Linked DNA regions of Longimicrobium terrae. The protein of the gene in region 1 binds, or shares a complex with, the protein of each later gene. Links are inferred from orthologs where the notes say so. Each region holds a gene or a part of one and is shown in the gene's direction. Other genes may lie near its edges. The genes, in order: glmM and cdaA.

Evidence for each region.
Region 2: the proteins of glmM (region 1) and cdaA are in contact, whole or in part, in a crystal structure (PDB 7OJS), measured with the Bacillus subtilis proteins. The link is inferred for Longimicrobium terrae from one-to-one orthologs.

The regions. Positions count from the first base shown.
Region 1 is NZ_JACHIA010000015.1:43,724-58,240, forward strand. What follows is about bases 5,080-8,042. They hold glmM (phosphoglucosamine mutase), read left to right. Parts: upstream 5,080-5,857; coding sequence 5,858-7,228; downstream 7,229-8,042. Other genes in these bases: yedA (drug/metabolite exporter YedA), read left to right, coding at 5,080-5,763; glmS (glutamine--fructose-6-phosphate transaminase (isomerizing)), read left to right, coding at 7,437-8,042. Also shown: HNQ61_RS19945 (metallophosphoesterase family protein), read left to right, coding at 1-597; HNQ61_RS19950 (hypothetical protein), read left to right, coding at 587-754; HNQ61_RS19955 (AsmA family protein), read left to right, coding at 758-2,041; HNQ61_RS19960 (response regulator), read right to left, coding at 2,101-2,523; HNQ61_RS19965 (cystathionine gamma-synthase), read right to left, coding at 2,946-4,112; HNQ61_RS19970 (Lrp/AsnC family transcriptional regulator), read left to right, coding at 4,320-4,793; more of yedA, read left to right, coding at 4,786-5,079; more of glmS, read left to right, coding at 8,043-9,290; HNQ61_RS19990 (hypothetical protein), read left to right, coding at 9,857-12,901; HNQ61_RS19995 (hypothetical protein), read left to right, coding at 13,006-13,173; HNQ61_RS20000 (hypothetical protein), read right to left, coding at 13,408-13,977; HNQ61_RS20005 (Xaa-Pro dipeptidyl-peptidase), read left to right, coding at 14,467-14,517. UniProt on the Bacillus subtilis protein: Catalyzes the conversion of glucosamine-6-phosphate to glucosamine-1-phosphate. Glucosamine-1-phosphate is used for cell wall biosynthesis.
Region 2 is NZ_JACHIA010000011.1:184,033-198,582, forward strand. The notes cover bases 5,321-8,316. They hold cdaA (diadenylate cyclase CdaA), read left to right. Parts: upstream 5,321-6,413; coding sequence 6,414-7,220; downstream 7,221-8,316. Other genes in these bases: ftsH (ATP-dependent zinc metalloprotease FtsH), read left to right, coding at 5,321-5,354; folP (dihydropteroate synthase), read left to right, coding at 5,503-6,417; HNQ61_RS17765 (cation:proton antiporter), read left to right, coding at 8,063-8,316. Also shown: HNQ61_RS17730 (glycerophosphodiester phosphodiesterase family protein), read left to right, coding at 1-324; HNQ61_RS17735 (BON domain-containing protein), read left to right, coding at 601-1,137; tRNA lysidine(34) synthetase TilS, read left to right, coding at 1,371-2,738; hpt (hypoxanthine phosphoribosyltransferase), read left to right, coding at 2,731-3,291; more of ftsH, read left to right, coding at 3,411-5,320; more of HNQ61_RS17765, read left to right, coding at 8,317-9,415; HNQ61_RS17770 (GNAT family N-acetyltransferase), read right to left, coding at 9,789-10,340; HNQ61_RS17775 (helix-turn-helix domain-containing protein), read right to left, coding at 10,337-10,960; HNQ61_RS17785 (helix-turn-helix transcriptional regulator), read left to right, coding at 11,487-12,281; HNQ61_RS17790 (YggS family pyridoxal phosphate-dependent enzyme), read left to right, coding at 12,629-13,321; HNQ61_RS17795 (DivIVA domain-containing protein), read left to right, coding at 13,318-13,830; HNQ61_RS17800 (purine-nucleoside phosphorylase), read left to right, coding at 13,843-14,550. UniProt on the Bacillus subtilis protein: One of 3 paralogous diadenylate cyclases (DAC) in this bacteria, catalyzing the condensation of 2 ATP molecules into cyclic di-AMP (c-di-AMP). Upon expression in E.coli leads to c-di-AMP synthesis.

The DNA.
Region 1 (14,517 bases):
GATACGATTACGGACATCCCCGGCGCGCGGATCGTGGCGCTCAACAGCACGGCGCCGCTCAAGGCCACGGTCAACGGCCGCATTCACCAGTGGCAGATCGACTACGCCCGCGAGGCGTTCGCCGCGGTGACGGACGAGAAGACGCTGCGGATCATCGTGGCGCACCACCACTTTGCGCCGCCGCCGGACTTCGAGAGCGCGGACCCCATGCCCAACGCGCGGCGGGCGCTGGACGCGTTCACCGACATGCGGGTGGACCTGATCCTGGGCGGGCACCTGCACCGCGCGTACATCGGCAACTCGCTGGACGTGTACGCAGGCGCGGACCGCGAGCACGGCATCGTGATCGCGCAGAGCGGAACCAGCACCTCGCGCCGTGGGCGGGCGCGCGAGCGGGAAAAGAACTCGCTGAACGTGCTGCGGCTCACGCCCACGGGGATCCGGGTGACGCACTACATGTACTTCGAGGACGCGGGCGACTTCGTCCCCACCAGCCGGCACATCTTCTTTCGCCGCGGCAGGCCGCCGCTGGAAGGTGCGGGCGAGGATGGGGCCATCTGGATGGACGAAAGCCGGGAGACGAACGATGGAGTATGATCGCGGGTCGCTGTCCAGGGGCGGCGAAATGAAGGCCGCGGGGATCGCCGCGGCGGGCGCCGTGGGTGTGGGCGTGGCCGTGTGGTACCTGGCGCGCCTGTTTCTGCAGCGCGAGCGGGTGGAAGAGGCGTCCGCCCCGGCCGCGCGGGAGTCGTAGCCGGTGGCGCGCTCGCGTGCGGTACGCCTGGTTTCGTGGGGGCTCGGGGGCCTGGTGCTGGGCATCGGGCTGGCCGTGCTCGCGCTGAACATGGTGGCGCGCACGGAGCGCGGTCACAAGTTCGTGCTGGACTTCACGCTCAAGGCGCTGGGCGGCAGCATCGACGGCGGCAGGCTGATCATCGGCCGCATCGACGGCAACCTGTTCGAGGGCGCCAAGGTGTACGGCGTGCGGCTGCAGGATCTGAAGGGGCGCGCCTTTGTGGAGGCGGACAGCGGGTTTCTGGACTACGACATCCGCACGCTGCTTTCCCCGCGGGTCCGCATCACGCGGGCGACGCTGTACAATCCCCGGATCTACGTCTTCAAGCTGCCCGGCGACACGGTCTGGAACTACCAGGCGATCTTTGCCGACACCTCCACCGGCCCCAGGAAGCCGGGGGTGGAGCGGGCGACGCTGCTGGACACCGTCCGCGTGGTGAACGGGCTGGTGCGGGTGCAGCTTCCCTGGCGGCCTGACAGCACGCTTTCGGCGCGCGGCCAGCGCGCGGAGATCGCGGACGCACGGTCGGACACGTCGCAGATTCTGGTGGACAGCGTGGCGGGCGGCTTCATCCGCACCATGAACTTCACGGCGATGAACGGCCGCCTGTCGCGCATCCGCTTTGCCCCGGGAACGCGCAGCGGATCGCGCATTCACGTGGATTCGCTGCGGACGGACGCGCAGATCTACCGCCGCCCCGCGCACTTGGTGCACGGCCAGGCGGTGGTGGCGCTGATGAAGGCGCACATCGAGTTCGATGCGCCGCTGCTGCGGCTGCGCCGGTCCACCGTGGCCGCGTCCGGCGTGGTGCGGACGGACAGCTTTCCGGAATGGTTTCCCGCGGACCAGGCGCCGATGTACGACATCGCGGTCAGCGGCGACTCCATCGACTTCGAGGACATGCAGTGGCTGTATCCGCGCTTTCCCGGCACGGCCACCGGCGCGCTGTCGCTGCGGATCGAATCGCGTCCGGGCGGAACCATGTTCCTGGCGCGCGACACCGACGTGCGCGCGCCGGGAACGCGGCTGCAGGGAAGCTTCGGGATGCTGGTGGGCGACACCATCCGTTTCATGGACGTGGACCTCAAGGCGGAGCCCATCCGCACCTCCACAATCGAGAACATGCTCCCGGACGGGCTTCCCGTGCTGGGGCTGCGCCTGGGCGGGGCCGACATCCGGGGCGCGCCCGGCGGCGCGCTGCCGCCCACCCGCCGTCCACCCGGCGGGCGGCGCGAGGCACCCTGACGCAGAGCGGGCCCGGAGATTCGTCTCCGGGCCCGCTTTCCTTTACCGCCACGGCCGCGTCAGGCCACCAGCACCGCCATCTCCAGCGGCGGGGCGATGTCGCTCTGTCCTCCGCGTTCCAGCAGGCGGCGGATGAGGCGGCCCATGCCCAGCAGGCTGCACGGCTTGTCCATGTGCGCATCGAACCCCTCGGCCAGTGCGCGCTCGCGCGGCCACACCATCACGTCGGCGGTGACGGCGGCCACGGGAATGCGGGCGGTGGCGGGGTCGCCGGCGAGCAGGCGGCGCGCGGTGACGCCGTCCATCTTCGGCATGCGCACGTCCATCAGCACCACATCGGGGCGTTCCGCGCGGGCCATGCGAATGCCCTCGGCGCCGTCGGAGGCGTGGAGCACGCGATAGCCGGCGTGTTCCAGAAACACTCCGCACACGGCGTGATGGTCGGCGTCGTCGTCGACGATGAGGACGGTCACGGGAGTCACGTGACACCTCCGGGAGGGGGCGGGGCAGGGCGGGGGCAATGATCGCAATCTACCCGTCGGGGATGACGGATACAACACTTTTCATCCACTGCTACCGTAACGGCGGATACTGGTAGGGAACTCTCCGCGAGCCTTGTTGATGCTGAAATTCTGCAAACTGCCGTTTCACAGGAGGGCACGGAGGAAGACGGGAGAGGACACGGAGGAAAGACGGGGATCAACCCCAAAAAAATCTCACGCAGAGGAGCAGAGCAGCAGAGAAAAGAGGAGGACGCATCTGATGCTATCTTCCCCCTTTTTGTCTTTCTCTGCGTCTCTGCGTCTCTGCGTGAGGCCCTTCTGTTCCTCCGTGTCCTCCGTGCATCCTCCGTGACCTCCGTGTGGAACGGCAGTTCAGCGGAGTCAGCCGGCGAGACGAAGCGTCAGGCGTGCTCGAGCGCCTGCTCCAGGTCCGCGATCAGGTCTTCCACGTCTTCCACACCGCAGCTCAGGCGCACCAGGCCGTCCGTGAGCCCCATGGCGTAGCGCAGGTCGCGCGGAACGGAGGCGTGCGTCATGAGCGCGGGGTGGCCGATCAGGCTTTCCACGCCGCCCAGCGACTCGGCGAGGGCAAAGATGCGCACCTTGTTCACGAACGCCGCCGCCTTTTCCAGCGTCCCCATCTCGATGCTCACCATCCCCGTAAAGCCGCGCATCTGCCGCTTGGCCAACTCGTGCTGCGGGTGGTGCGGCAGGCCGGGGTAGTAGACGGCCTCCACCTTGGGGTGCGCGTCCAGCCACTCGGCGATGCGCTGCCCGTTCTCGTTGTGCGCCTTCATGCGCAGGTGCAGCGTCTTGGTGCCGCGCAGCCCCAGCCAGCAGTCCCACGGGCCGGGAATGCCGCCCGCCGCGTTCTGCAGAAAGCGCAGCTGCTCGTGCAGGCCGTCGTCCTTTACCACGATCATCCCGCCCACCATATCGCTGTGGCCGTTGACGTACTTGGTGACCGAGTGGATGACGATGTCCGCGCCCAGCTCCAGCGGCCGCTGGTTGTACGGCGACGCAAAGGTGTTGTCCACGCTCAGCAGCGCCCCGGCCGCGCGCGCCACCTCCGCCGCCGCGGCGATGTCGGTGAGCTGCATCATGGGATTGGTGGGCGTTTCCAGGTGGATCAGCTTCGTGCGCGGCGTGATGGCGGCGCGAAGAGCCTCCGTGTCGGCGCTGTCCACGAAGGTGAACTCGATCCCCATCCGCGCCAGCACCTTGCTGAACAGGCGGTAGGTGCCGCCGTACACGCCCTCGCCGCAGATCACGTGGTCGCCCGCGCTCATCAGCTTGAGCATGGTGTCGGTGGCCGCGAGCCCGGAGGCGAAGGCGATGCCGTGCGTGCCGCTCTCCAGCGCCGCCACGTTCCCCTCGAACGCCTCGCGCGTGGGATTGTGCGTGCGCGCGTACTCGTATCCCAGGTGCCGCCCCAGCTCCGGCTGCACGTAGGTGCTGGTCTGGTACACGGGCATCATGATGGCGCCCGTGGTGGGGTCCGGGCGCTGGCCGGCGTGGATGGCGATCGTCCCCAGCCCCATTCCGTGGTAGTTCTTTTCGTCTTTCATCCGCTCATTCCGCGCGTGTGTGCGTGATGCCGTCCGCCGGCCCGTGTGGTCCGCAACCTACCCGCGCCGCCCGCCGCCAGCAACCGCGGCCGTCCCGCCTCCGCATGCGGCGACGTTCGTTCGGCGCTGGTCCGTGATCTGCAAACGGATGATGGTTGACGATCCGCGATCGGGGAATTATCGTCTGCGTGAAAGGAGAACGCAAGAATGATAGACGACATCGACCGGCAGATTCTGGACATCCTGCAGGAGAACGCGCGCACCCCCAACGCCGAAATCGCGCGGCAGGTGGGAATGGCGCCGTCCGCCATCCTGGAGCGCATCCGCAAGCTGGAGGAGCGCGGCGTGATTCAGGGCTACGCGGTGCGCATCAACCCCGACGCGTACGGGCTGGGGTTGATGGCCTACGTCTTCGTGCGGGCGGACGAGCGCGCCGGCGCGCTGACCACGGCGGAGCAGATGGCGCTCATCCCCGAGGTGCAGGAAGTCCATCACGTGGCGGGAGAAGACTGCTTTCTGGCCAAGGTGCGCGTCCGCGGCACCCGCGAACTGGGCGAGCTGCTGCGCGACCGCTTCGGGAGCATCGAAACGATCCGCTCCACCCGCTCCACCATCGTGCTGGACACGGTCAAGGAGACGACCATGCTGTACGAGCCGGAGACGGGAGGAAGCCGTGGCTGAAAAGCGGAGCGCGCCCACCGGGCAGCTGGTGGCGGCGTTCGCCGCCGTGTACGTGATCTGGGGAAGCACCTACCTGGCCATCCAGTTTGCCATCAAGACCTTGCCTCCGCTCCTGATGGCGGGGGTCCGATTCCTGCTTGCCGGGGCCGTGCTGTACCTGTTCATGCGGATGCGCGGGCAGGCCGCGCCCACCGCGCGGCAGTGGCGCACGACGGCGGTCATCGGCGCGCTGCTGGTGACGGCGGGCAACGGCGGGGTGGTGATGGCGGAAACCTCCGTCCCCTCCGGCGTGGTGGCGCTGATGGTGGCCATGGTGCCGCTGTGGATGGTGCTGCTGGAGTGGCTGCGCCCCGGCGGGGTGCGGCCCACGGCGCGGACCGCCCTGGGGCTGGTGGTGGGCTTCGCGGGGATCGTGCTGCTGGTAGGGCCCGGCGACCTGGGCGGGGGCGGCGGGGTGAACCCGGCGGGCGCGCTGATGGTGCTGTGCGGCTCGCTCTGCTGGGCGGCGGGCTCCATCTACGCACGCTCGGCCGCGCTGCCGGAGAACGGCTTCCTGGCCACGGCGATGGAGATGACGTGCGGCGGCACGCTGATGCTGCTGATCGGGCTGGCCCGCGGCGAGCTGGGCGCGTGGAACCCCGCGGCGGTGTCGGCGGAAAGCGTGGTGGGGCTGGCGTACCTGGTGGTGTTCGGGTCGCTGGTGGGCTTCAGCGCGTACATCTGGCTGCTGGGCAACACCACCACCGCGCGTGTGTCCACCTACGCGTACGTGAACCCCGTGGTGGCGGTGCTGCTGGGATGGTGGCTGGCGAACGAGCCGCTGACGCCGCGCGTGCTGCTGGCCGCGGGGGTGATCGTGGCCGCCGTGGCGGTCATCACCACGGGGCGCAGGCCGGCGGCGGAGACGGTGGAAAACGATGTGACGCCCGACGGAAGTCCGGCGTCGGAGCGGGAAAGCGCGGCGGCTTGACGCTTTCCGGCGCCGCGCCGCACATTCCGCCCCGGCCGGAGGGTCCGGCACCGGGCGAGCAGGTCCTTTTTTCTCCAGAAGCCGCGAACTGCACGTGATCGATACCTCCAACCTGATGGTGAGCGTTTCCGGCGTGCGGGGACGCGTGGGCGAGGGGCTGACGCCCGAGGTGATCGCCCGCTTCGCCGCCGCGTTCGGCGCGTACGCGCTGCGCCGTGGCCCGGGCAAGACGGTGGTGCTGGGGCGTGACTCGCGCGTCAGCGGGCCCATGTTCGCGCGGGCGGCCACGGCGGCGCTGCAGTCCGTGGGATGCGACGTCGTCGATGTCGGAATCGCGCCCACGCCGACCGTTCAGCTCGCGGTGGAGGATCTGCACGCGGCGGGCGGCCTGGCGGTAACGGCCAGCCACAACCCCATCGAGTGGAACGCCCTCAAGTTCATCGGGCCCACGGGCATGTTTCTGGACGGGGAAGAGGGCGCGGAGATGCGCGCCTTTCTGGAGGGGGAAATTCCCCGGGCGCTGTGGAGCGACCTGGGGCAGTGGCGTACGGACGAGGGGGCCGTGCAGCGCCACCTGGACCGCATCCTGGCCATCCCGTTTCTGAACGTGGACGCCATCCGCGCCCGGCGCTTTCATGTGGCGCTGGACTGCGTGCGCGGCGCCGGCGGAACCATGTTTCCGCAGCTGCTGGAGGCGCTGGGGTGCACGGTGACGGCCATCAACATGGAAACGGACGGCCTGTTTCCGCGCGAGCCGGAGCCCGTCGCCGAAAACCTGAAGGAGCTTGAGGAGCTGGTCCGCACCAGCGGCGCCGACATCGGCCTGGCGACGGACCCGGACGTGGACCGGCTGTCGCTGGTGAGCGGCGAGGGCCGCGCCATTGGCGAGGACTATACGCTGGCGCTGGCGTCGACGCTGGTGGTCCGGCACCGCCCGGGCCCCCTGGTGACCAACCTGTCCACCAGCCGTCTGATGGACGACGTGGCCGAACGGGCCGGCGTGCCGCTGGTGCGCGCCGCGGTGGGCGAGATCAACGTGGCCCGCCGGATGCAAACGGGAGGCGCGACCATCGGCGGCGAGGGCAACGGCGGGGTCATCCTGCCCGACGTGCACCTGACGCGCGACGCGCCGGTGGCCGCCGCGCTGATCCTGCAGCTGCTGGCGGAGACCGGCCAGCCGCTGCACGAACTGGCGGCGGAGCTGGGGCGGTACGAGATCGTCAAGGAAAAGGTGCCGCGCCCCTCGCAGCCGCTGGACGCCGTGTACGACGCGCTCACGAAGCAGTTTCCCGACGCGGACGCCGACCGGCAGGACGGGCTGCGGCTTTCCTGGGCGGCGGAAAAGAAGTGGGCGCACCTGCGTCCGTCCGGCACGGAGCCCATCGTGCGCATCATCTGCGAGGCGCCTACGCGCGCGGATGCATCGGCGCTGGTGGAAACGCTGCGGGCGGCGCTGCCGAAGTAGGGAAGTGCGTGAGTGCGGGGTGCGGGGTGCGTGAGTGCGAAGCTTCGGCGATCGCGATCCGCACCTCCCGCCCGGCGCATTCCGCCATGGGGACCGCTCCGCGCGAGGAACGCCGCGGGCACCTCCGCGATCTGTCGCACTGACGCACTCACGCACACAGCACTCACGCACTTCTCAGTTCACATCCATTTACGCGGGGTCCACAGGCATGTGCGGAATCGTTGGTTACATTGGAGAACAGCCGGTCACGCCGATGCTCATTCAGGGGCTGAAGCGCCTGGAGTACCGCGGCTACGACTCCGCAGGCGTCGTGGTGGCGAACAACGGCCACCTGGAGGTCCGCAAGGAAGCCGGAAAGATCGTGGAGCTCGAGAAGCTGCTGCAGTCGGATCCCGCCGAGGGAACGTACGGCATCGGCCACACGCGCTGGGCCACGCACGGCCCGCCCACGACCCGCAACGCGCACCCGCACGTCAGTGAAAACGGCGACTTCGCCCTGGTGCACAACGGCATCATCGAAAACGCCGGCACTCTGCGCAAGGTGCTGCAGGACCGCGGGCACGTCTTCAGCTCGGACACCGACACCGAGGTGCTGGTGCACCTGATTGAAGAGGTGTACACCACCGCGGACGGGCGCGCCGGCGAGTCGCTGGAGCGCGCCGTGGAAACCGCGCTCAGCCAGGTGGAAGGCACCTACGGCATCGCCGTGGTCAGCACGCGCGACCCGGGCAAGATCGTCGTGGCCCGCCTGGGCAGCCCGCTGCTCATCGGCGTGGGCGAGAACGGCGAAACGTTCGTGGCGTCGGATGCGGCGGCGGTGATCGCGCACACGCGCGACGTCATCTACCTGGATGACGGCGACATGGCCACCATCACCAAGAAGGGCTACACGGTGCACCGCCCCAAGAGCGGCCCCGTGAGCCGCCCGGTGAACCGCGTGGACTGGGACCTGGGCGAGGTGGAGCGCGGCGGGTACGACCACTTCATGCTCAAGGAGATCATGGAGCAGCCCAGCACCCTGCGCGAAACCATGCGCGGACGGCTGCTGGAGGACGAGGGCTCGGTGAAGCTGGGCGGGCTGACGGGGATGGACGACGAGCTGCGCCAGGCCAAGCGCGTCGTGATCCTGGGCTGCGGAACGTCATGGCACAGCGGGCTGATCGGCGAGTACCTGCTGGAGGACATCGCCCGCATTCCCACCGAGGTGGAGTACGCGTCGGAGTTCCGCTACCGCCGCGCGGTGGTGGAGCCGGAAACGCTGGCCATCGCCATTTCGCAGTCCGGCGAGACGGCCGACACGCTGTGGGCCATGCGCGAGGCCAAGCAGCAGGGCGCCACCACGCTGGGCGTGGTGAACGCGGTGGGCGGAACCATTCCGCGCGAAACGGACGCCGGCATCTACCTGCACGCGGGGCCGGAAATCGGCGTGGCCAGCACCAAGGCGTTCACGTCGCAGGTCGTGGTTCTGACCATGATGACGATTCACCTGGGCCGGCTGCGGGGCACGCTGAGCCAGTCGCGCGGCCGTGAGATCGTGCGGGCGCTGCGGCAGCTTCCGGAGCAGGTGGCCGAGATCCTGAAGATGGACAACGAGATCCGGGCGCTGGCCGAGCAGTACAAGGACAGCAAGAACTTCCTGTACCTGGGCCGCGGATACAACTTCCCGGCGGCGCTGGAAGGCGCGCTCAAGCTCAAGGAGATCAGCTACATCCACGCCGAGGGCTACCCCGCGGCCGAGATGAAGCACGGGCCCATCGCCCTGATCGACGAGAACATGCCGGTGGTCGTGATCGCCCCGCGCGACGGCGTGTACGACAAGGTCCGCAGCAACATCGACGAGGTAAAGGCGCGCGGCGGCTGCATCATCGCCGTGGTGAGCGAGGACGACGAGGAGCTGGCCGGGGTGGTGGAGCACGTGATCCGCATCCCGCGCACGCACGACGCGCTCACACCGATTCTGGCGAGCATTCCGCTGCAGCTGCTGGCGTACCACATCGCCGTGCTGCGCGGCGCCAATGTGGACCAGCCGCGCAACCTCGCCAAGTCGGTGACGGTGGAGTAGCTGTCCCCGCTGCGGTCCCACTCATGAAAGCGGCCCGGTTCGATTAGCTCGATCCGGGCCGCTTTCATGAGTGGGGCGTTCGGACCCGGCCCGTGCTGGCGATCGCAGAAGGCGATATGTGGTAACAGCGAGGCTGCCCCACCAACTTCCGGGAGTGACCGTCTGCGCCGAGGATGAGGCACTGATCTGCGATGGTGTTCAATCCTGCCGGAACGGACTCGCCGTAGAGCCTAACACCTAGAAAAACGTCATGCGTCGTGAAGGGCGATTCCGGCTTTGAGAAGCGAATAGAGGATGCTTAGTCGCGGAGTGCGGCGCTAGACGCCGACCCGTAACCAACCGTTCCTTGTCGTAGCCGCGGGCGCGGGCTCTGTTACAGACCGAATACGAGAATGATGGGTCGGGCTGCGCTTCAGGACTACAACCGACACGCGTTCCCCTATCAGTCGGTGTTGCGCAGAATCGGGCTAAAGCTGCGTAAGATCACGCTCAAAGGTTGAGCGAGGCATAAGGAAGCGATAAGTTTCGAGAGAATTCGGCACCTCTTTCCTCCAGCATCCTTTATCATGCCTGAACCAACTTTCTATTCTCGCTATTACAAGTGCGATCTGCAGATGCAGACGCCGATGGAGCCACATTGGCGAGATCCGGCGACACACCTGAGTTGGGACTCTCCTGAGGATCGGTGTCGTGAAGTGGCTGGCCAGTATCTCAGGCGTTGCCACGAGGTCGGCCTCGAGGTGATCGGGATCACCGATCATAACTTCGCGCCGTCTCCCGACCAGTCCTTCATCCGTTGGCTGCGGGCAGAGAATGCTCGTGTAGCGGGTGAGGTCGGGCGGGCGCCGCTCACGATCTTCCCCGGCTTTGAGATCCAAGCAGACGTTGGACGAGGGTGCCACGTTCTTTGCCTCTTCCCAGAGCACACGCCGCTGACGGTGCTTCAGGACAGGGTTACCACACTGGGGCTGCCTTCCGAGCGGCGTTTTGTTGGGAATCAGCCCTTACCTTCGACGTGTAACCTAAAAGAGATTCTACGCAAGGTTCAGGACACGGTTGACTGGCCGGGACTCGTCATTGCAGCTCACCCACTGGATGTGAAGGGACTCTTCCAGAACGAGCGTATTGCGGACTGGTTACAAGCAGAGGAGTTTCGTAACCCCAATCTCGTCTGTATCGAGGTTCCGAAGCCCTTGGATCAAATGACGCTTGGATGGCAGCGGCTTATCCGAGGGGGCGAAGACTGTCACCAGGAATGGAAGCGGCCTCGTCCTATTGCGTACATCATGTCTTCGGATTGCTACCGGCTGAACCCGGTGGACGGTGATGAGAGCAACTACATCGGGTTCAGGTATACTTGGATCAAAATGAGCGATCCGTCGCGCGAGTCACTGCGACAGGCGTTCCTCGACCGGGATTCGCGAATCCGCCTCCAGAAGGAATCTCCACAGGATGCCTACTGCTGTCCTCGGATCGCCAGCGTCGAGGTGCGAGGTGCCTCGTTTTTGCGCCGACCCGAGACTTTGTACTGGTCTCCCAACCTCAACTGTCTCATCGGAGCACGGGGGGTTGGGAAATCCACATTCATTGATTATCTCCGCATCGCGCTGGACCGTATGCGTGAGGAGGATGCGCCTGCCTCGTTCTTAGCAGAACTGCGTAAACGGATTGATGAGACACTTCCGCCGGAAGCTACCGTCGAAGTTGTGCTCGCCACGCGTGGTGGCGATTTCCGCGTGATCTACCACCACGGCCGTCCTGGACACCGGGAGATATATCCGCCTGGAGCCGAGGAGCCGGCGGTCGGCCTCGATGTAAGAACACTCTTTCCTTGCCGTTTCCTCTCGCAGCGGGAGATCGACCACACAATATCCACCGGCCAAGCAACCGCATTGCGGAGCCTGTTGGATGATTTGGTGCGTGAAGAACTGGCGCGGTTGTCGGCTGAAGCCGCGCAGCAAATCGGCGAAATCCAGCAAATCGACGCTCACTCACGAGCTCTTCGTGCGACCTTGGATGCTAGGCCCGGATTGGAGACTAACCTCCGGCTTGCACAGGGTGAACTGGAGCAAAATACGCGTATCGCTGGACTGTGGCCACAGTGGGAAGCTATTCAAACGGCCAACAGATTTATCGAAGAACTCCACCGTCAAGCCGGGAGCGCTCCTTCCCGAGTGCTCGAGCAGGTCGTGGAGGGGCAGCGCCGTCTTGACACGCTTCGGGTCGGAATCCCCGCTGGGCAGCATCACGATGTGCTACAGCGAACTGCTGAGATTGTAGTCCGACTTCACGCGACCTACACGCGGGAGATCCAAGAAGCGTCTGCGCGTCTACGCGCCGCGCTCGGCAAAGGGGGAGAGGTCGAAGAGTACCTGAACTCGACTTGGAAACCTGTAGTCGAGGCTGATCTGCGTGTACTGCAGGACGCCGGATTCGGCGAAGGTCATGAAGGATTTGCGGATGTCCCGGAACTCGCCCATCGTGTAGCCACGATTGAAAAGTCACTTGAAGAGTTGGTGCAGAACGAGGGTCAGGTTGCAGAGCTTGAGAAGCAACGGGTTGCACTCCTTGGCGAACTGCGGCAAACCTGGGTCAGCGAAACGCGAGTGCGCAGCCATAAAGCGGATCGCTTGATGAGCCTCCTTCGCGCACGGCCGGATCGAAAGCCGATGGTGGAAATCCGGTTGAGTCATCAGGGCGATGATGCTGCGCTAGTCGATCTACTCGGGGCGTATATCCACGACAAGCGGCGCCTGAATGAGGAAGACATCCGGACACTCCTTGGAGGACTCTCTCCTGACCCGGCGGATGAATCTCCCCTCCTGGTCCGGTTCGTAACCGAGGTTCGCAACCCGAATAGCCCATTGATTGAGCAGATGGCCGAGCGGCGACGTATTGCGCTTCGTGAGCTATTCAACGACGAGGTGCTCCGTGGGCTGGAACTGGAGCGAATTCCTGATGCGATCACGCTTCTGGTGTACCGTCGGGACGGTACGCTGGCAGGGCCGATCGACCGGGTGTCGGCCGGCCAGCAGGGTACCGCCATCCTCAACCTCGTTCTGGCGGACGGAGACGATCCGCTCATAATTGACACGCCGGAAGAAGGGCTCGACAGTGAGGGCGTTTACCAAGAACTCGTGCCGCTGTTTCGACAGGCCAAAGAGCGCCGCCAGATCGTGGTCGTCACACACAACGCGAACATCCCGGTGAATGCGGACGCAGAGGGGATCATCGCACTGGAAGCTTCGGGATTCGTGCCTCAAGAGGAACTGGAATCTGCGTTCAACATTAGCGGTCTCCACTTGGACGCGCCCGAAGAATACTTGCATGTCGGAGAGCAGATGGGTTGGCCTGATTGGGAGGCACAGCTTCGACACTATCTTCGTCATGTACTGAGGAAGGACGAAAGGGTGGTCGAAGCAGCGATAGCCCGGCTAGGTGAGCGCAGGCAGGCCGAAGGAAGGATCAAACGATTCGGGGCCACTGAGGGGGGCGCCCCCACTTTGGCATGCGGTGCTTTGGATACGCACGAGGTGAGCATTGCTGTCCAACAAGTAATGGAAGGCTCGCGGGAGGCATTCGAGCAGCGCCGTGAGAAGTACGGATACTAGCGTCCCCACAATGGCAGGAATGTCCAGAGTGATTCCTCCGCTCAAGCCGATTGCGAACAAGAGCGATCAGTTCGAACCTCCGCTCCGGATGAGCGCATCTCCCGATGCCTGTGCGACACACCTGCAATGCCGGGATCGAGTATACGCATGACGCGCTCACGCCGATTCTGGCGAGCATTCCGCTGCAGCTGCTGGCGTACCACATCGCCGTGCTGCGCGGCGCCAACGTGGACCAGCCGCGCAACCTGGCCAAGTGGGTGACGGTGGAGTAAGCGCCGGCACTCGATGGGAAAGAAGACGGGGGCACGGAGAGATCAGTCTCTCCGTGCCCCCGTCTTTCTGGGTGATGAGCCTGCTCTCCGGGGAGTAACAGGACGCGCTCATCGGATGATTGCCTGCTCGCGGCTGTCGGGGCAGATCCTTCGGCTCAACAGCGCGCGCGAGTCTCATTGAGGCGTGGAAATGTCGCTGTGGTCGCCCGTGCCGCGCCCCGGAGCGCCGGTCGTCTACTGGACGGCAGCGCTCGCGGTGGTGGACGGGCCCGCCGCGGCTGCAAAGGCGGCCAGGAAGTCGTTGATCCGCTCGGTGATCCGCTGCTCCAGCCGTCCCGTGGTGATGCACAGAACCCCGTCGCCTCCGCTTCCTCCCACCGTCGATCCCGTGCCCACAACGCGGGTGTACGTGCGCGTCCCCGTCCCCTCCGGCTTCACGAAGATCATCAGGTTCAGGCGGATGCGGAACATGTTGGCCGCTCCCGGGCCCGCGTTGGTGCCGCAGGATACGAACTGGCGTACCCGTTCACCGGCGACGGTGGGCGTGGTGATGCGGAGATTGCCGATCAGGCCGCTCACCGTCGTATCCACCTGCGCGTCGATCCCCAGGTCCGCCAGCACGGCGGGCATGACGGCCCAGACCTCGTCGGCCGGGGCCGCGAATTCGGCCTGGGCGATCCGGATGCTGGGATCGGATTCCGTAAAGATCACCGGCACTTCGGGGATCGTAAGCTGTGCGCGGATAGCCGTGGGGGTCGCGGCGACCGCGAGCAGCAGGCTGGCAATCAGGAGGCGGATTTTCATTTGGGTAGCGCGGAGGAACGGTAGGAAGTATCGGATCCATCTGGAGTGGCGGCGCCTGTCGCGGCGCCACCAGGTCTGACTCCGGTATGAGGCGGATGGTTGTTCGCCATCTGCTCCATGGTGGGCGCGGTCCCCGGTTGCAGGACGCGGCGCGTGCGGGAAGGCACGCGCAGAACCGGACGGAGATTACCTGCACATCCGTTTTAAAGCAAGAGTCGTCGCGGAAGGGGCGCCGCGGGGCGGTTCGCACGGCTCCGCGGCCCGGCTGGTCCCGCGCCGCGGCTCTTAATGACCCGGGAGCGCTTCTCCGGATGCGAACGCATCCATCTCCGGCAACAGGTACGCGCGCCGGCGGGCCCGGGTTTCACCGGCTCCCTTTTCGCATCGCCGCGGAAGCGGTACTCTTCTCACCGCCCCCGTTGTCCGCGGCGGCGATCCATCGACGAAAGCCGCCCTCGCTCGGCTGAGCGACCACCGCTGAAAACGCACATGACTCAATCACGTTCGCGCCGCGCCGGCATCGCGGCCGCGCTCACGCTG
Region 2 (14,550 bases), on another replicon or contig:
CTGGCCCATCATCTTTCCCGCACCACGCGCTTCTACCGGCCGCCGGTGGATGCCTTTCAGATGCCGGAAAAGGCGGGCGGTCGGCAGGTGCTGAGCCCGCGATGGATTCGCGAGGCGCACGCGCGCAACGTGGCCATCCACATCTGGACGGTGGATGACGAGGCGGACATGCGGCGGCTGCTTTCGTGGGGGGTAGACGGCGTCATCAGCGACCGGCCGGACCGGCTCGCGCGCGTGCTCCACGAAGCTACCGGCCGCCCGCTCCCGCCCGGCCCGCCCGCGGACGAGGTGGAGCCGTGGCTCGAGCGGCTGCTGCGGAGCTGAGGCGGGGATGAACTGAAGTGCCCAGGTTCAAGTGCCCGGTGCCCAGGCGGCGCCGGGCGCTTTCCTCTTCTGCGCCGCTCGTGCGTGGCCAGCCTCTCGAACGCTGAGCGCCTCTCGCCGGCGGACGCTGTCTTTTGTCCACCGGGCACTTCTTTTCTCCTCCTGTCTGGAACGGTTGTTGCGGCCCGTACGGCGCCGCGCGGGGCAGGGACAAGGCCGGTTTTGGGGATGAGGATGCCCCGCCGCGCGGCCAACCTTTTCGCTTTCAGGAGAACGATGTCGCGATACGATGCCGGCTGGGGCCACCGGGGTGAGTGGAACCCCGGCCCCCGCCAGGGTGGAATGGGTCCCCGCGCCAACGGATACGGCGACGACTTTCATCCGTTCTCCGGCTTCGGGGGCGCGCGGCAGGAATTCAGCAGCGGCCCGTCGTACGAGCCGGAGATGGAGTTCGAGGACACGGACGGCGAGTGGCAGAGCGGGCCCCTGCACGGCCCCGCCCGCTACGGCCTGGGCCCCTACCACCAGCGCCTGCGCAGCCGCACGCGCCCCGACGCCGAGCTGAAGCAGGAAGTGGAGGACGCGCTCTTCTACGACACCTGGGTGGATGCCGAGGCGATCACGGTAGAGGTCAAGGACGGCGTGGTGACCCTTACCGGCGAGCTGCCGGACTACCAGGAAGTGCGCTACGCCACGGATGATGCGTGGGACGTGGAAGGCGTGCGCGGCGTGCACAGCGAACTGCGCGTGAACACCGCCAAGCGCCCGCCCCGCGACGGCGTCCCGCGCCGAAGCGCCGGCGACGCCCGCTGACCTGCCCCACTCGCCGCCCCGCAACGGGCGGCGAGTTTGTTTTCAGACTGGACGCCGGTAGATTCGGATCGACAGCGTCTCGGGACGCGCATCCGCCTGCGTTCTGCGACGGTTGTATCCGCGGCCGGGAAGGGGACGCCGCACCTCCGCGCGCGGACTTCCGTCGTTCCCGGCGCGATATCATCCGCTTCGCCGATCACCGTCACCAGACGCAACTCCCGCAATCCGCCCGCATGGACGAATCCACCCGACCGCTCGCGGACCGCTTCCGGCGCGAACTGGATGCGCTGGGCGTGCGCGGGACGGGGGCGCACGTCGTGGTGGCGCTTTCCGGGGGGATGGATTCCGTCGCGCTGCTGCACCTGCTGCGCTTCGCCGTGGAGGATGACGGGCTGGCGCTGACCGCCGCGCACTTCGACCACGGAATGCGCGCGGGGAGCGCGGCGGACGCGCACTGGGTGGCGGGGCTGTGCCGCGCGTGGGGCGTGCCGCTGCGGACGGCGCGCGCCGGTCATCCGCCGCGCACCGAAGCCGAGGCGCGCGACGCACGTTACGCCTTTCTGCGCGGCATCCAGGCGGAAGCGGGCGCCACGCACCTGGCCACCGCGCACCACGCGGACGACCAGGCAGAAACGGTGCTGTTCCGCGTCCTGAGGGGCACGGGGGTGCGCGGGCTGGCCGGCATTCCGCCCGCGGACGGGACGGGGCTGGTCCGCCCGCTGCTCCCGTTCTGGCGCGATGAACTGCGTGCGTACGCCCGCGCGGCGGGGCTGCGCTGGCGGCCGGACCCCACCAACCGGATGCTGGAGCCGTCGCGCAACCGCCTGCGGCACCGGGTGCTTCCGCAGGCGGAGCGGGTGGCGCCGGGCGCGCGCCGGGCCCTGGTGCGGCTGGCCGCGCTCGCCCGCGAGGACGAGGCCGCGTGGGAGGCCGTGCTCGCGCCGCTGGTGGCGGAATCCGCGCGCGAAGAGAATGGCGCCCTGCTGCTTGTTCGCGACCGCTTCGCGGCTTATGATTGGCCCGTGGCCGCGCGCGTGCTGCGGCTGCTGCTCCGCCGGTTGGGTGCCGCGCCGGACCGCGCGGGAACCCGCCTGGCGCTTGAGTTTATCAGCAACGCTTCCAGCGGGCGCACCCTGCGGCTCGCCGGCGGAGTGCGTATCACCACCGAGTTCGGCACCGCGCGCGTGGAGCGCGGCCCCGGCCCGGAACCCCCGCCGCCCGACGCGCCGCTGCTCATCCCCGCCGTGCCGGGAGAGGGCGGCCTGGCGCTCGGCGGCGCCCGGTTCGCGGCGCGCTGGACCGCGGGGGTCGACGCCCCGGCGGATGCGCGCTGGACGCTGCGGGTGAGCGCGGACCCCGCACGGTTCCCGCTGCTGCTGCGCGGATGGTTGCCCGGCGACCGCATCCGCACGCACGCGGGAACCCGTACGTTGAAGAAGCTGTTGGGCGAGGCGCGCGTCCCCCTGCGGGCGCGTCTCGCCGTGCCCGTGCTGGCGGACGCGCACGGGACCGTGCTGTGGGTGGCCGGCGTGGCCGCCGCGGCAGACGCCGGGCCCCGGCCCGGCGAGCCGGCCATCACCCTTTCGATCTACGATGCCTGACACCGAGCTCACCCTGGCCCGCACCGGCGGCCGCCCCCTGTCGCGCATCCTGTTCAGCACCGAACAGATCGCGGAGCGCGTGCGCGAGATCGGGCGCGAAATCACGGAGGCCTATCCCAAGGACGAGGAACTCCTCGTGCTGGGCACCCTCAAGGGCTCGTTCATCTTTCTGAGCGACGTGGTGCGCGAGATCGCCCGGCCCATGGAGGTGGACTTTCTGATCGCCTCCAGCTACGGCGGGGGAACCGTCAGCACGGGCGAGGTGAGCCTGCTGTACGACTCGTCGTCGGTGCTCACGGGCAAGCACGTCATTCTGGTGGAAGACATCGTCGACAGCGGCACCACCCTCAACCGCCTTCTTCCGCAGCTGCGGACGCACAACCCGGCGTCGCTGGAAGTGTGCGCGCTGCTGCACAAGCACATCGCCCGCGACCTGGTGCTGGAGCCCCGGTGGGTGGGCTTCGACTGCCCGCACGACTTCGTGATCGGGTACGGGCTGGACCACTCGGAATACTTCCGGAACCTGCCGTTCATCGGGGTCATTCAGCCCTGAACGGCCGCTTCCGTTCGCATCGATCTTGAACGCGGGCCGCCCCTGCGGCGGCACCGCGACTGAAAGACGCAGTCATGGCAGACGAAGAAAAGGGCACGCCCCGTCCGCAGCCGCCCAAGATGGGCCGCATCACGCGTACGTCTCTCTTCTGGATGGCGCTCATCGCGCTGTCCATCGCCACCGTTCAGCTCACCAGCAGCCGCGGTGCGCGCGTACGGCCCATCGACTACACCGAGTTCACCACGCATCTGCAGAACCGCAACGTGGACTCGGTGCAGGTCATTGACGGCGCCGTTCTGCGCGGTCACCTGCGCCAGCCCACCATGGTGGGGCAGACGCCGGTGCACCGCTTCACCACGCGCGCGCCCGTCAAAGACTCCGAAGAGCTGATCAAGCTCATGCAGGCATCCGGCGTGCACATTTCGGCCACCGAGGCGCCCGTCAGCGTGGCGCAGGTGCTGATCACCGCGCTTCCCTGGGTCCTGTTCATCGCGTTCTTCATCTTCATCACGCGACAGATGCAGGCCAGCGGCAACAAGGCCTTCCAGTTCGGCAAGAGCAAGGCGCGCATGCTCAACGCCGACACGCCCAAGATCACGTTTGACGACGTGGCCGGGGCGGACGAGGCCAAGGCCGACCTGCAGGAGATCGTGGAGTTCCTCAAGGATCCCAAGAAGTTCAGCCGGCTGGGCGGGCGCATTCCCAAGGGCGCGCTCCTGGTGGGCCCCCCGGGAACCGGCAAGACGCTGCTGGCCCGCGCGGTGGCGGGTGAGGCGGGGCGTCCGTTCTTCTCGATGAGCGGATCGGACTTCGTGGAGATGTTCGTGGGCGTGGGCGCCAGCCGCGTGCGCGACCTGTTTGAGCAGGGCAAGGCGCATGCGCCGTGCATCATCTTCATCGACGAAATCGACGCGGTGGGCCGCCACCGCGGCGCCGGTCTGGGCGGCGGGCACGACGAGCGCGAGCAGACGCTGAACCAGCTGCTGGTGGAGATGGACGGCTTTGAGGGCAACGACGGCGTCATCCTCATTGCCGCCACCAACCGGCCCGACGTGCTGGACCCCGCGCTGCTGCGTCCCGGCCGCTTCGACCGGCAGATCGTGGTGGACGCGCCGGACCTGCGCGGCCGCGAGGGGATTCTGAAGGTGCACATGAAGAAGGTGCCGCTGGGCGCCGACGTGGAAGTGGGCGTCATTGCCCGCGGCACGCCGGGGATGGCGGGCGCCGACCTGGCCAACCTGGTGAACGAGGCCGCCCTTCTCGCCGCGCGCCGCGGGCGCGAAAAGGTGCAGATGGCGGACTTCGAGGACGCCAAGGACAAGGTCATGATGGGCGCCGAGCGCCGCTCCTACGTGATGAAGGACGAGGAGCGCCGGCTGACCGCGTACCACGAGGCCGGCCACGCGCTGTGCACCATCGTGGTGCTGGGCAACGATCCGCTGCATAAGGTCACCATCATCCCGCGCGGCCGCGCGCTGGGGATGGCGTTCACGCTGCCGGAGGACGACCGCGTGTCCATCACCCGCCGCCAGCTGGAGGCGCGCCTGGTGATGGCGTACGGCGGGCGCGCGGCGGAGGAGCTGATCTTTGGCCGCGACCGGGTGACCACGGGCGCCGCCGGCGACATCCAGCAGGCCACGCGCATCGCCCGCGCGTACGTGACGCAGTGGGGCCTGTCGGACGCGGTGGGCCCGGTGGCGATCGCGGAAAGCGAGCAGGAAGTGTTTCTGGGCCGCGACCTGGGATCGCGCCGCGAGGTGTCGGAAAAGACGGCGGAGCTGGTGGATGCCGAGGTGGCGCGCGTGCTGGGCGAGGCGCTGGAAAGCGCCCGCGTGACGCTGCGCGAGCACGAGGCGTCGCTGCACGCCATCGCCGCCGCGCTGCTGGAGCGCGAAACGCTGACCCGCGATGAAGTGGTGGCGCTTTCCGAGGGCCGCGCGCTTCCCCCCATGAAGCCCGCCACGGAGCCCGGCCCGCCGGATCTGGCGGACCTGCCCTCCGCGCCGGAGCGGCACTCCAAGCCCAGCGGGGGCGTGGAAGGGTTGACGCCGAGGCTGGCGTAAGGGGAAAAGTGCGTCAGTGCGGGGTGCGTGAGTGCGATGGCGGCGGAGCGGACCGCGGGTGTTGATCCGCTCCCCGATGAAGGGTCAAAATGCGCGAAGGCGGGCCGTGTGCTTGCCTTCGCGCTTTTGCGTTCGATACTTTCGCGGGATGCACAGTCATCCGCCCGCCGCCCCTGGTCCCTCCCACACGCTCCCCGCGGGCGTGGGGGATGATGCGTCGTGGGTGCTGCGGAGCCGGTCGGTCTCGCTGGAGCGGCCGGTGGTGATGGGGATTCTGAACCTGACGCCGGACAGCTTCAGCGACGGTGGGCGCTTTCTGCACCCCGGCGCGGCGGTGCAGCAGGCGCGGCGGATGGTGGCGGAAGGCGCGGACCTGATCGACGTCGGCGGCGAAAGCACGCGGCCCGGTGCGGATCCGGTTTCCGCGGAGGAGGAGGCGGAGCGCGTGGGGCCCGTGCTGCGCGCGCTGGCCGCGGAGCTGGACGTGCCGCTGAGCGTGGACACCCGCCGCGCGTCCGTGGCGCGCGCGGCGCTGGACGCGGGCGCGGAGATCGTCAACGACGTCTCCGGTCTGTCCGACTCCGGGATGGCGGGCGTGGTGGCCGCCGCCGGGGCGGGCCTCGTCCTGATGCACATGCGCGGTACGCCGCGGACCATGCAGTCGCTGACGGACTACGGCGACGTGGTGGATGACGTGGCCGCGGAGCTGTCCGCGTCGCTGGAGCGCGCGGACGCGGCGGGGATCGGCCGCGAGCGGATCGTGGTGGATCCGGGAATCGGCTTCGCCAAGACGGGGGCGCAGAACCTGGAACTGATCGCGGGGATCGGGCGGCTGCGGGCGCGGCTGGGGCGGCCGGTGCTGCTGGGGGCTTCGCGCAAGGCGTTCATCGGCGCGCTGCTGGGCGGCGTGCCGGCGGACGCGCGCGACGCGGGAACGGTGGGCGCGTGCGTGGCCGGGCTGGCCCGCGGCGCCCGCCTGTTCCGCGTGCACGACGTGCGCGGCGCGCGGCAGGCGCTGGACGTGGCGGAAGCCGTGTTCCGCGCGGGACGGATGGCGCCATGAACACGCTGATCGAGCGGTTCGGGTTTCTGGCGCCGGACTGGCGCGACCTGGTGGAGATCCTGATCGTCTCCTGGGTGCTGTACCGCGCGCTGCTGGTGCTGGCCGGGACGCGGGCGCTGCAGATGCTGCTGGGCATTTTTGCCATCGTGGCGCTGTACGGCGCCGCGCGCATCCTGAACCTGTCGCTGCTGGAGTACCTGCTGGAGCGCGTGTTCGAGTTCGGCGTGATCGCCGCGCTCATCGTGTTTCAGCCGGAGCTGAGGAGCGCGCTGGCGCAACTGGGGCAGAACCGCATTCTGCGCGTGTTCAGCCGGCTGGAGCAGACGCAGGTGGCGGAAGAGGTGACGCAGGCGGCGGAGGAGATGGCGCGCGGAAAGATCGGCGCCATCATCGCCATCGAGCGCGAGATGGGGCTGGGCGAGTACGTGGAGACGGGCACGCCGCTGCAGGCCCGCGTATCCGATGCGCTGCTGCTGAACATCTTTACGCCCTACTCGCTGCTGCACGACGGCGCCGCCGTCATTCGCGGCGACCAGATCGTGGGGGCGGGCGTCATCCTTCCGCTCACGCAGTCGCAGGTGACGGACCGCTCGCTCGGAACCCGCCACCGCGCGGCGCTGGGGCTGTCGGAAGAAACGGACGCGCTCGTGGTGGTGGTGTCGGAGGAAACCGGCGCCATTTCGCTGGCGCAGGGCGGCCGCCTGCACCGCGGGCTTACGCCGGACCAGCTGCAGCAGATGCTGGGGCAGGGAACCGCCGAACTCACCACGCCGCCCGGCACCCGCGCGAGCGATACGCTGTAGGCGGTACCTGCCGGGGCGACTGAAGTCGCGGCAACAACGGCGCAAAGTCCGCCTTCGCGGACTGCGGGGGAGGGTTCCATCCACCATCCCCGGTCCGGCGCATCCGCCCATCCAGAGCGAATGAATTCGCCGCTGGAAAAGCACGAAGTCCGCCTTCGCGGACTGCACCCCCGACATCATCCCTATCCAGCCAACCCCGCCCCCAGGCGTCATCCTGAGGGAGCGTGCGCCGGCCTCTCCGCCGCGCCGAATCCTGCGCGACCGAAGGATCTACCATCCGCCGAGCCAACGTCGCGACACGCACGCCCGTTCTCGCGGGGAAGGTAGATCCTTCGTCGGCGCCAGAACGTGGTGCCGCTGACGCATCGGCCGGCGCCTCCTCAGGATGACATGTTGTTGTCGCGCGTCTACTTACAGCCCAAACCATGTCATCCTGAGGGAGCGTGCGCCGGCCTCTCCGCCGCGCCGAATCCTGCGCGACCGAAGGATCTACCATCCGCCGAGCCAACGTCGCGACACGCACGCCCGTTCTCGCGGGGCAAGTGGATCCTTCGTCGGCGCCAGGATACGGCGCGACGGAAAACCCGCCCGGCGCCTCCGTAGGATTACGCCTTGCGGCGTGAGCCGTCCCGCTGGGCCAATCTGAGCTAGGACAAACGGGGTTTCTCAACACCATCTGAGAGAGACCGCGCCCGATTCCGGCGTGTCGCAATCGCCGGTGAGGCGCTTCACTCTGGATCGCAGACGCGATAAGGCGTCGCTCCCGGCGTGTGCTTTCTGTCCAAGGTTTGTTTCTTGCCCTTGCCGGGGGTCCACTCCTCTGCCCCCGTGCCCCCAACAGAATGAAGGGAGCGATCTGGTTCGTCCTGATCGGCGTGCTCCTCGTGGCCATGGCGCTTTCGCGCTCCGTGCTGCGCCGGCTGCCGCTCTCGACGTCCATGCTCTACCTGGGCGCCGGCTTCGTCCTTGGCCCGCAGGTGGCCGGGCTGATGCACGTGGACATCTACACGCAGTCGGCGATCTGGGAGCGCGTCACCGAGGTGGCGGTGCTCATTTCGCTGTTCGCGGCCGGGCTCAAGCTGCGCACGCCGCTGCGCGACGGGCGATGGGTGCTGCCGGTTCGCCTTGCGACGGTCTCCATGCTGGTGACGGTGGGGCTGGTGACGCTGGTGGGCGTGTTCGGAATGGGGCTGCCGGTGGGCGCCGCCGTCCTCCTCGGCGGCATCCTGGCCCCAACGGACCCGGTGCTCGCCTCCGACGTGCAGGTCACGCATCCCACCGACGGCGACCGGCTGCGCTTCGGCCTCACGGGCGAGGCGGGGCTCAACGACGGCACCGCGTTTCCCTTCATCATGCTCGGCCTGGGGCTGCTGGGGCTGCACGACCTTGGCGAGTTCGGCTGGCGCTGGTTCGCGGTGGACCTCGTGTGGGCGGTGGGATCGGGGCTGGTGGTGGGCACGGTGCTGGGAACGCTGATCGGGCGGCTGGTGCTGCACCTGCGGCGCAAGCACCGCGAGGCCGTGGGGTTGGACGACTTTCTGGCGCTGGGGCTGATCGCGCTGGCGTACGGAGTGGCGCTGCTGGTGCACGGATACGGCTTTCTGGCCGTGTTTGCCGCGGGGCTCGCGCTGCGCCGCATTGAGCGGCGGGAGGCGGGCGGAGAAGAGCCGCCCCAGGACGTGGCGGTCGCGGCCACCTCCGCCGAGGCCGAAGACGCGGCCACCGACAAGGACAAGGCGCCGGCCTACATGGCGCAGGCCGCGCTGGGCTTTACCGAGCAGCTGGAGCGCATCGGTGAGTTCGCGGTGGTGCTGCTGCTGGGCGGGATGATCTCGTGGAATTTTCTGCCGAGCGTGGCGCTGTGGTTCATTCCGCTGCTGTTTCTGGTTATCCGCCCCGTTTCCGTCTACCTGGGCCTGCTGGGTTCGGCCACCACGAGCATGCAGCGGGGGTTGATTGCGTGGTTCGGCATCCGCGGCATCGGGTCCGTCTATTATCTGACGTACGCCATGCAGCACGGCCTTCCCGAGCAGTTCAGCCGGACGGTGGCGGCTCTGGTGCTGGCCACGGTCGCGGTCTCCGCCGTGGCGCACGGCATTTCGGTGACACCGTTGATGGCGCGCTACGCCAACCGCTCGCGCCGCGAGGCCGACCGCATGGGCGTGACCCGCTCCGCACTGGATCGCAGAAAGTAGACGCGGCCAGCCGACAGGAAATCGTGCGTGGCGGCGGAACGCGAGCCCGGCGGTTGAAACCGCGCCTCGAAAGACACGAAGTCCGCCTCCGCGGACTGTGACTGCGGATCCGGTTGCGGCCCCGCACACGAGAAGTCCCGAACGCGCGCATCCGCCGTTCGGGGCTTCTGGTTCATGGGATGCTCACGACAGCCGCCGCCACAGTCCGCGAAGGCGGACTTCGCGCTTTTCCAGCGGCGGATTCATTCGCTCCTGGGTGGCGGACGCGCGGAACTGGGCACGACAGATGGGAGCCGCCGCCACAGTCCGCGAAGGCGGACTTTGCGCCGTTATTGCCGCGACTTCAGTCGCCCCTGCTCACCATCCTGCTCTCTCAACCATCACCCAGCGACTTGTAGAAGAACGTCGTATCGCACGGCGCGCCGTCCGGCATCAGCGCGTACCCCGGTACCACGCCCACCCGCACCCATCCAAGGCTCTCATACAGCCGCTCCGCGTCGCCACCCGTCACGGTGTCGAGTACCAGCAATGTGCGCCCCACCTGCCACGCGGCCTCGGCGGCGGCGCGCATCAAGGCGGCGCCCAGCCCCCGCCGCCGTGCGGATCGGCGGACCAGCATCTTCGCCACGTCCGCGCGGTGCGGCTGGTTTTCCGGCACGCCGACCAGCAACTGCACCGTCCCCACGAACTCGCCGCTGGCCACATCCTCCGCCGCCAGCAGAATGCGGTCACCCGCCGCGACGCCCTCCGCGACGCGCTTCCAGAACCCGTCCGCCGTATCGCGCGAGAGCGGCGCCATGAACCCGACTGACGCGCCACCCTGCACGCAGTCCAGCAGAATGGCCGCGAACTCCGCCGCGCGCTCCCGGGCTTCGTCCGCGCGGATCTGGCGGATGATGAACGCCTCCGTCGCATATTCCGTCACGGCGCGCTCCTGAGATGGTGAGCCTTGGTTCCGCCGGACGGCTGATCCGCGGCGAGCGCGACGACATACCGCGCCTCGCGCCGGGTGGGATTACGGAACGCGATCGGGCCTTCCAGGCGCATCGCCAGGCAGTCGCCCGCGTCCAGCGCGTGCGTGTCGCCGCCGACGGAGAGTTCAATGCCGCCCTCCATCACCCACACCTGCTGGCTGATGGCCACCGCGCGCGTACCCGGCGTGTCGTACGCCACCCGCGCGCCCGCCGGCAGGATGATCTCCGCCAGTTCGATGGGCGACGGAAAACCCGCGGGCGACAGGTTGCGGCGCAGGTAGCCGGTTTCCGGATCGCGCCATGTTGCCTGATCGGCCCGGCGCGACAGAGGCGAAGCGTCGGCGTGCGCGCCGTCCGCGAACAGCGACGCCAGCGTTACGCCCAGCCCCGCGGCCAGCCGGTCCAGAACCGCCGCCGTCGGGCTGCTCTCGCCGCGCTCCACGAGCGAGATCATGGAGCGGCTTACGCCCGCGCGCTCGGCCAGCGCCTCCAGCGTGAGCCCCCGCTCGGCGCGCAGATTCCGCAACCGCACCGCGAGCCGCGCGTTGATGTCATCGTTTGTTGTTTCCATGATACTAGAAATAATTCCATCGTTCAGGAATATCAACCCTGTCGATCGCGAGCACGCTGGCGAACGACCGCGGATTCCCTGCCCGTGCAATTCCGGGGGTGGCCCATTATCCTGGACAAATCACCGTGATAAGGGAGATCAGTGGGATGTCGGGCTGCTGCGGATGCTCGCCTGTGACTGAAAATGTCCCAATTGACGATTTGGGCGGAACGGGACATATTCTGGAGGGTAAACCCCTTCCGATAACCCGATGCCCTATGCTCTTCCGTTGCCAATCGAATGGAAGCAGTCTGGCTGGCGAGTCAGAATCGCCGAAAAAGAGCGCGTGGAGCCGCCGCACGTCACCTCCGCCGCCGCGAGCGCTGTTGGCGGCTGGGGCTGCGCGACGGGCGGTTCCTGGACCGGCGTCCGCCTCCGTCCGAGGTGCCGGACGCGCTGGTGGTGATCGTGACCAGCGCGTTCCCGCTGCTGATCGAGGAGTGGGACCGCAAGTATCCGCACAACCCTGTATCGTCCGGAGCCCATGATGGATGACGTTCTGCTGCTGGAGCCCGGCAGCAACGACGAGGTGCAGTGCGCCGCCGCCGTCCGCCGCGTGTCGCACCCGGACGACGTGCGCGACGCGCTGGTGGGCGGCGGGCGGCGGCCCACGTACTGGGTGGCCGGCCCCGGAACCGCGCTCAAGTCGCTGGTGGATTCTGCCGATGACATGCGTGGCGATCACCGGCTGGTGCTGCTGGACGGCGTGCACGAAGGCCGGGAGGCCGTGCTGCGGGCCATGTTCCGCAGCGTGATCGTGGGCGACGAGTCCAGCCTGCTTCCGGTGGATGAACTGCTGTGCGCGCTCACCTCGCCAGACCGCGACCGGCTGCTGATCGGCGGGGCGGTGGACCACGAGGATGGCGTGCTGCTGCTGCACCGCGCCGACCTCAGCCGTCCTCCGCTGCTGGTGCCGATGGCGTGGTTCACCCCGTCGGGCGACGGGACCGCGCCGGACTTTGCGCGCTTCGCGGTGGTGGATTACGGGACGGCCGTGCAGTTGGGCGAGTACGAGGCCTCGGCCTCCGCGATCCTGTGCGAGTTCGACGCGGACTTCCGGCGCCAGGCCCGCCGCGACCTGGCCGACGCCGACGAGTCGTTCGGCGCATCGCTCCGCCGTCTGCGGCTCCAGAAGGGATTGTCGCGCGCGGATTTCCCCGGCATCTCCGAAAAGCAGATCGCGCGCATCGAGCGGGGCGAAACGGACCGTCCGCGCCGCGCCACCCTCGAGCGCATCGCCGACCGCCTCGGCGTCGCCCCGGAGGACATCGCGACGTACTGATCGCGTTCGTTGGCGCGGGTAGATGACAGAGGATGACGCGCGCTCCCTGAGTAGATGCCGTCGCCGAGGTCTGGTGAGCGAATGAATCCGCCGCTCAAACAGCGCGAACCCCCGACACCGGCCTCTGGCGCGTCTGGTTCGGGGCTTCAACCGCGTTCGGGGAGCCGCGCCGGGCTGGTGTGTGCTCCCTCTCCCACATCCGTTCGTGGGAGAGGGTCGTCGTGCGCAGCACGCGGGGTGAGGGCCCCACTCTCGGACGCGCACCGAACTCTGGATTCGCCACCGACGTCCTCCCCCCCATCCGCCGTGCCGTTGCTTCCGCGGGGGTGCGGGGATACAATCGTCGGATGGACTCTCATCTGCTGGCCGAGCGCGTGGCACGCGTACGTGACGGAATCGAGCGTGCGCGCGCGCGATCGGGCCGAACCGACGCGGTCACCCTGGTGGCCGTCACCAAGACGCATCCGGCCGACACCGTGCGCGCCGCCATCGCCGCCGGCCTCGCCGACGTGGGCGAAAACCGCGTGCAGGAGATGGACGACAAGGTGGCCGAACTCGGCCGCGAAGCCGTTCGCTGGCACCTGATCGGCCACCTGCAGCGCAACAAGGCCGCCCGCGCCGTGGCCCTCGCCGACCTCATCCACTCGCTGGATTCCATCCGCCTGGCGGAGGAACTGTCCCGCGAGGCGGTCAAGGCTGGCGTGGAGGTGCACGCGCTCGTTCAGGTCAACACCTCCGGCGAGGAAAGCAAGTTCGGCCTTCCCGCGGACGAAGCGCTTGACGCGGCTGCGCGGATGGCGGCGCTCCCCGGCCTGCGGCTGGAGGGGATGATGACGATGGCGCCGTTCACCGAGGACGAGGCCGTGGTGCGGCGTACCTTTGCCGCCGCGCGCACTCTTTGCGAAGACGCCGCCCGGCAGATCCCCGGCTTCGGCCGCGCGCTGTCGATGGGCATGAGCAACGATTACGAGGCCGCCGTGGAGGAGGGAAGCACCCTGGTCCGCGTCGGCTCGACCCTGTTTGGAGACCGCGGTACATGATCGACCTGACGCCCCTGGACGTAAAGAAAAAGAAGGGCGACTTCCGGCGCGTCGTTCGCGGCTACGACCCCGCCGCGGTGGACGACTTTCTGGAAACCGTCTCCGCGCGCATGGAAGAGCTCGTGCGCGAAGGGATGACGCTCAACGCCCGCGTGGAAGGGATGACGGACGCCATGTCCGCCTACCGCGACCGCGAGCGCGCCATGAACGAGGCGCTCGTCAGCGCCCAGCAGCTGCGCGAGGAAATGCGCGAGCAGGCCGCCCGCGAGGCCGACCTGGTGCTGCGCGAGGCGCGCGCCGAGGCGGAGCGCATCGTGGGCGAGGCGCGGCGGCAGGCCACGCAGGCGGTGGAGGCGCTGCGCCGCATCCAGGGCCAGCGCGTTCGCTTTCTCCGCATCTTTCGCACGCTGCTGGAGCGCCAGCAGCACGAATTGGATCAGGAAGAAGAGCGCACGCCCCACCTGGGCCGCGGCGACGATTTTGACGACCCCGACGCGCAGGCGGGCTGACCGATGACCGTGATGGAGCAGATTCGGCAGGCCACCGACGCCATCCGCGCGCAGAGCGATCTGCGGCCGCGCGTGGCGCTCATCCTGGGCACCGGGCTGGGCGGGCTGGCGGAGCGGATGGAGGTGCAGACGTCCATCCCCTACGAGCAGATTCCCGGCTTTCCGCTGTCCACGGTGGAGACGCACAAGGGCCGGCTGCTGCTGGGCACGCTGGGCGGCCAGCCCGTCGTCGCCATGCAGGGCCGCTTTCACGCGTACGAGGGCTACACGCTGCAGCAGGTGGCCTTTCCCGTGCGCGTCATGCGGGCGCTGGGCGCGGAGACGCTCGTCGTGAGCAATGCGTGCGGGGGAATGAACCCGCTGTGGGGCCCCGGCGACCTGATGCTGATCGCCGATCACATCAACATGCTGGGCGACAACCCGCTCATCGGCGCGAATGCGGATGAGCTGGGGCCGCGCTTTCCCGACATGTCCATGCCGTACGACGAGGAGCTTCGGCGGCTGGCGGTGGAGGTGGCGCTGGACCGCGGCATCACGTTGCGCCGCGGCGTCTACGTGGCCGTGCCCGGGCCCAACCTGGAGACCCGCGCGGAGTACCGCATGCTGCGCGGCCTGGGCGCAGACGTGGTGGGGATGAGCACCGTTCCCGAGGTCATCGTGGCGGTGCATGGCGGGATGCGGGTGCTGGGGATCAGCATCATCACCGACCAGTGCCTGCCG